DNA from 2 places in the Veillonella sp. AS16 genome. Region 2 is predicted to be linked to the other one. Evidence: riboswitches for the same ligand, from Rfam matches in the RefSeq annotation. Region 2 holds a riboswitch; the other holds the start of a gene.
What was found. A riboswitch is a leader RNA that binds a small molecule or an ion and turns the genes downstream of it on or off. The one in region 2 is predicted to bind cobalamin.
Positions count from the first base shown of each region.

Region 1: another riboswitch for cobalamin. It lies ahead of HMPREF1521_RS07020 (methylmalonyl-CoA mutase family protein); the one in region 2 lies ahead of nikB (nickel ABC transporter permease).

Region 1 is NZ_AZYX01000019.1:211,296-214,668, forward strand. Features, by position in the region: gene HMPREF1521_RS07020 (methylmalonyl-CoA mutase family protein) at 1-1,427, opposite strand, end outside; cobalamin riboswitch at 1,685-1,860, opposite strand; gene rarD (EamA family transporter RarD) at 2,038-2,922, shown strand; gene HMPREF1521_RS07030 (tetratricopeptide repeat protein) at 3,069-3,373, opposite strand, start outside.
Region 2 is NZ_AZYX01000012.1:29,490-32,862, reverse strand. Features, by position in the region: gene potE (putrescine-ornithine antiporter) at 1-810, shown strand, start outside; cobalamin riboswitch at 938-1,126, shown strand; gene nikB (nickel ABC transporter permease) at 1,340-2,278, shown strand; gene nikC (nickel transporter permease) at 2,278-3,099, shown strand; gene HMPREF1521_RS04745 (ABC transporter substrate-binding protein) at 3,256-3,373, shown strand, end outside.

The DNA of each region.
Region 1 (3,373 bases), on a different contig from region 2:
TTGTTACCTACGGCAACGTCTTTACGGTATGCCAAGTTCTTGAACCGCTCTGCCAACACAGCTTTCACCTGTGCCTGCGGATACCCTTCCTTCAATGCGGCGACAATGCCGCCTTTTGCTTCAATAGCCTGGAATTCGGCCCAGATTTTTTCGCACAGTTCGGCCGCCAAGGTTTCCACATACCAAGAACCGCCTACAGGGTCCACAGGTTGACGCAATTCGAATTCCGTCTGCAACATGACCTGAATATTACGCGCAATCCGACGGGAAAAATCGTCGGATTTGCGAATCGGCTGGTCAAACGGCGATACCTCCATGCTGTCCAAACCGCCCACAACGCCGGAGAATGCCTGTGTCGTGTTACGCAACAGATTTACATACGGATCGTATACGGTCTTTGTGAAAGCCGATGTTCTGCCGTGAACATGCACCGCACGATCGCTTTCATCAGCACCGAAAGCCTCCATGATACGCGCCCAGATCACACGCAAAGCGCGTAATTTCGCGATTTCCATGAAGAAGTTAGCTCCTAAGGAGAATGTGAACATCATGCTGTTTGCAATGGTGTGAATATCCACGTTGCGTTGCGCCAGCTGACGAACATAACAAGCCGCCGTCGCCAAAGCGTAAGCCACTTCCTGCACGTCATTAGCACCGCCGTTTGCATAGGCATCGCCGGAAATGAGGACGGTCTTGAGCTGTGGCGCCTGTTCGGAAGCCCAGATCACACTATGTGCCATTTCATCAAACGCCGTGTCCAGGGACATATGCAGCGCACCGTCTTTCACCCATACACCGATAGGATCCGCACCTACGAGACCTTTTAGGTCGGACGTCTGTTTTTTCGTCGCTTTCACAGTGGCGGAAATCATCCCCAACAGGATGGCAGATGATGCACCGGCCTCGATGTAGAGAGGATTTTCCTTGAAGTTAAACCGTTCCAATAATTGCGTGCAATCTTCAACAGTCGATAACGATGTACCGCCCACGCCTACAGCGGCTCCGACCTGCACATCCTGATCATGACGCGTCGCTTCATCCAGCCGGATGTTATGAATCGTACTGCCCTTGACAATCTCGTACAGGCTCGCATGATTTGCGTCCTTCGGTAACGACTCATCTACGTATTGCGACACACCCCAGGAATCCTTAATATAGCCGCTCGCCTTGGTGCCTCTCAAAAATTGACCCGCACCGGGATACACGCCCTTCGGAATTTTTTCCTGATGCAACGCTGGCGTATAAATCGGCTGTAAAGTAATTCCTTCATAGGTTTTCGTGAACATCTTTTTATGAAAGTCCCCGCCCTTTAAAGCCTTTTCAACCTCAGCCTGCCATTTTTCATACGTAGGTTTCTCAAATTCATCAAATGACACAGGAGCTAGCAGTTCGCTATTTGCGGCATTTGAAGCCATTTTATCAGACATATATGTGCCTCCTTTTCAACTCGAAACCATACTAGGAACAGCGAATCCGTCATCGTACCTATAAACTGTTCGGGATATATCCGACTCGAGCAAATCCGGCATTATCAAGTCGTAATACAAAGCTCCTAATACGCCCCTCCCGAATGGCAACAAAAAACGTGCCACCCTGGAGTGACACGTTAGGTTTCTTGTTGAAAGGTACACAAAAACCTCTAAGCAGTATACCTCAATCCCCTTCCTATCGCTCGTAGGTACATAACGGTGATTATCAAATAGGCAGTTCTCCTGGCTCGGGGTCATCGCCTCGCTTTCGCCTTCCCAGATTGCTCCAGTGGCATTATGAAAGCAGGCTCGTCCTTACAGTGGCGGGACCGCATCGGCTTATACCGATTTCTCTATTAAGTCTTGTGACACCTATTCTCAATATTTTGTTGTTCTCCCTTAAATATAGTGTAAAACACTGCATTCAGTCAACATTTATAAAATCAATTCATAAGTACCTAATTTTATATTATATGTAAAAAGCATATAGCATAACTTAAAGTAATATATTCGCATCACACATGAATAATGCTATAATAAATCATATTTATCAGGAGGCATCTATTCTATGGAACATACAAATAAAAAAGGGCTGCTTATGGCTCTCAGCTGTTATATCATATGGGGATTACTCCCTATTTACTGGGCACTCTTACAGCATATTTCCCCTTATACCGTGCTGGCCCATCGCATCATATGGTCCGGCATCTTTATGGCTTTCATCGTTATAGGCATAAATTTTACACAATTTAAAAAGGACTGCCACCATTTATGGACACATCGCTCGCAAATCGTGCTGCTCCTATGTGCCGCACTACTGGTCAGCCTCAACTGGGGCACCTATATCTGGGCCATCGCGAATAATCATGTTATGGACACCAGTCTCGGCTACTATATCAACCCGCTCCTCAATGTCCTGCTGGGCGTCATCATTTTTAAAGAGGTCCTCACGTTTCCGAAAAAGCTCAGTGTCGCTATCGCCGCCTTGGGCATCGCTTTTCTTACGTGGCAACTGGGCTCTCTGCCGTGGATTTCCGTGGCCCTCGCCGTCTCATTCGGCCTCTACGGCGCGGTAAAGAAAAAACTAATCATCCATCCGTTCACGAGCATCGCCCTCGAAGCATGGATTGTAACCCCTCTCGCCGTATTGTACACGATGTTTATCGACACATCGTCATGGTCCTATTTCGGCACGGACTGGAATACGACCTTGCTGTTCATCGGATCCGGCCTGACCACATCGGCTCCGCTCATACTGTTTTCGTATGGCGCCCGCCTGTTGCCGCTTAATGTACTCGGCTTTCTGCAATACGTATCGCCTACCATCGCTTTACTCTTGGCAATCTTCTACTTCGGTGAAAGCTTCACTACGACGAACATCATCGCCTTCTCCTGTATCTGGCTCGCCCTCATCATCTTTACGATGTCGAATCAGTTGCAACGGAACAGGTAAAATATATATTCCACATATAAACAATATAGCCCCTCCGCTATGAGAGATTAACATCTGTTGTACGCCCCGATATCAGATTGAACTTGATCTGATATCGGGGCGTACTTCATAGTGAAAAGGCTATTTTACTATATAAATTGAGTAACTTATTTTATCAGTGCTTCAAAGCGGGGCTGACCGTGATATTTCATAAAATGATCCTGCTCCGCCGCCACGGCTTTCACGGACGGGTCGATTTTAATCGCCTGTTCCAGCCAGTCGAGGGCTTTTACATCATTCCCCTGATCCGCATAAATGGTGGCGATACCATAAACGGACCATGTATTGCGAGGATCCTTTTCCAGTACCCGCTCAAACCATTCCTTGGACTCGTTCAAGCGGCCCTGCAGTTTATAGACCATCGCCATATTGTAATAATTGGCCACGTTATCGGAATCTAAATCGTAAGCTT
Region 2 (3,373 bases):
ACGTACATGGCGGCATGGAATCCAAACGACTTGCCGTTCTTTGATGCAATCAAACAATCCATTGCATTAACATTGTGGGGCTTCCTAGGATTTGAATCTGCTGCAGCGAATGCTGATGCTGTAGAGAATCCAAAGAAAAACGTGCCTATTGCGACTGTAGCGGGCACATTAGCAGTGGCGGTGATTTACATCTTGTCCACTAACGTGATGGCCGGTATCGTGCCTAACGTTGATCTCTTAAATTCGAATGCACCATTCGGGTTGACCTTCGTATACATGTTCAATGATACGGTGGCTGACATCGTAATGGCGGCTATGGTGATTTCCTGCTTCGGTGCATTATTGTGCTGGCAGTTCACCTTGTCTCGTGTTTTTAAAAGCTGCGCAGAGCACGGCTATTTCCCTAAGGTGTTCGCTCGCGTGAACAGCAAGGATGCTCCTGTGCGTGGCGTCTTTATCTTGTTGGCTATTGAAACGGCGATTACATTATTTACGGCAGATGACTCTCTTCGTCAGCAATTTGAAAATCTTGTAAACTTGGCCGTTGTAACTAATGTGTTCCCTTATGTATTGTGTATCTTAGCCGTAACGACTATGATGCGACAGGAGGGTGCTGCAGAGGTGAAAGTTAAAAGATTCGCACCGGTTGCGATGTTTGGCGTAGCATACTGCTTGTATGCGATCTACGCATGTGGCGTGGATGCGATGATGGGCAGCGCTATTGCTATCGGCATCGGCTTTGTAACGTATATGGTTCGTAAAGCATGGCTACATCGCCGCCAGGTCGGTTTACAACAAAGTATCGATTAAACTCTCGTCTTTTAGCGGCTGTTACTACTGTAACGGCCTCTTTTTTGTGTCTTGATGTGTGCTTTGTACCCATAGGGGGTATGTGTATTGTAAACTAAGTATAAATATAGTATATTTATAATCGATAAAAATGAATAAACTAATGAGTGTCGGTGTATACCGAGCGTAAAAGAGGAAAATGGGTGTGAATCCCATACTATGCAAATAGCTGTAATGAGGAGCAAGGTTTCATTATAGGGTCACTGGGGAACTGGGAAGGCCGAGATGTTGCGATGAATCATAAGTCAGAAAGCCTGCTCTAAAGGAACGGTATATTGTATATGGTATTTCCTGTTTAGGTTAGTCAGGCTGGCTAGCCTTTTTTTGTGCATATTTCCGGGTATAGCTCAACTGTGTAGAGGCCTCCATATTGCAAAGCAATAAAATTATGGAGATAGGAGATATTGGAATGCAGCAGCTTGGAGTGTCACTTATAGGGTTATTCATGTATCTCTGGTATTTAGGGTTTTAGAGAGTTTAGGAGGTGCCTATGGGCAAACGCATTGCCAAGCAGATCGGTCAGTTTATTGTGACCCTGTTTGGCATTACATTTTTGACATTTTGTCTAACCTATTTAGCCCCCGGTGATCCGGTAACGATGTTATTGGAAACGGCGGATACGATTGTATCTCAGGAAACGATTGATGAAACGCGAGCACAGTTGGGGCTCGATAAGCCGTTTCTGGTGCAGTATGCGAACTGGGTTGTCAATGCGGCGCACGGCGATTTGGGGATGAGTTATTCCTCGAAAAAACCGGTGGTGGACCGTATGCTTGAGGCTTTGCCGGGAACGGTAGCCCTCGCGGGAACAGCCTTAGTATTTACATTGCTGTATGCATTGCCGGCAGGAATTGTGAGCGCTCTTAATCGGAATAAATGGATAGACTATCTGCTCAGATTTGCTTCCTTTGTAGGTATCTCTATGCCGACATTCTGGTTGGGATTAGTGTTAATCTACATTTTCGGTCTTAAGTTAGGTCTGGTTCCGATCGCATCATCCCGTGTAACGGCAACGGGGGTCATTCTCCCGGCGATTACATTGGCCGTGGTGGTAGGTTCCAAGTACATGAGGCAAGTACGTCTTGTCATCCTGGAGGAAATGCAGAAGGATTACGTCATCGGTGCTCGCGCTCGTGGTGTCAGCGAAGTGAAAATCTTATTCGGCCATATTTTGCCGAATGCATTACTTCCATTGATTACTATCTTGGGCGTACTTATCGGATGGCTTTTAGGCGGTGTAGCCGTAGTGGAAATGGTATTCTCCTGGCCTGGCCTCGGGAATATGGCGATTTATGCCATCACCATGCGTGATTATCCGCTGATTGAAGGCTTTGTGTTGTGGGTTGCATTAGCGTATATGTGCATTAACGCTTTAGTAGATGCATCGTATATCCTGTTGGACCCTAGATTAAAACGGGAGAGAACATGATGGCAGAATTTATTCAAAAACATAAATTGTTCTCTTTCTACAGTATGTTGATGCTCATCGTCGTGTTCATCGCTATCTTTGCACCATGGCTTGCACCGGGCGATGCTTTCACATCGAATATGAGTCAGGCTCTGCAGGCGCCGAGCGCACAGCACTGGTTCGGCACGGATAAGCTGGGCCGCGACGTATTATCCCGTATCATTTACGGTACGCAGTTGTCCCTCTTCATGGGCGTGTCTATCGTCGTTATCATGGTGACAATCGGTACCGTTATCGGTGCGGTGGCAGGTTATTTCGGCGGGAAAATTGAAATCGTCCTCATGCGTATGGCGGATATTATGTTATCCTTCCCGGGCGTTGTATTGGCGATTGCTATCGCCGGTATTTTGGGCGGTAGTATTGTAAACACCATTCTCGCTTTGTCTGTCGTAGGCTGGGCGAAATATGCGCGTATCGTGCGTTCCCTTACGCTGAAAGTACGCGGCGAGGAATATGTAACGGCGGCGGTTATGATGGGGGCTTCTACGGGAACCATTCTCAGACGTCATATTATTCCGAACATTTTACCTCTCGTCGTAACGACCGGTGCTCTCGACATCGGGGCTATCATGATTGAGGTTGCGGGCTTATCTTTCCTCGGTTTCGGTGCGCAGCCGCCGACTCCGGAATGGGGCCTTATGCTCAATGAAGGGCGTCAATATTTACAGACGAGCCCATGGCTTATGGCATTTCCGGGGATGTCCATTTTGCTCGTCGTAGCTATTTTCAATCTCTGGTCCGACTCGCTGCGTGATGTAGTGGATCCTAAGAATCAGGGATAAAATTTAGCTCAAGGTATATTCAGGAAAAAATTCGAAATATATTCTGTGAAAGAACCGTCCTGTGGCGGACGGACTGTAATGTGGTTTTACCATTAATGCCACCCATAGCGTGGCATGGTGATATTATATATGTTGTAATTGTACAAGGAGATTTACATGAAAAAATCTTGGAAAAAGGCCCTCATAGCAGGTCTTAGCATTGTGATGATGGGTTCCTTCATTGCCGGTTGCGGTGCTGATAACAAAGGTGCCGAGAATAAGGATACGTTGAAAG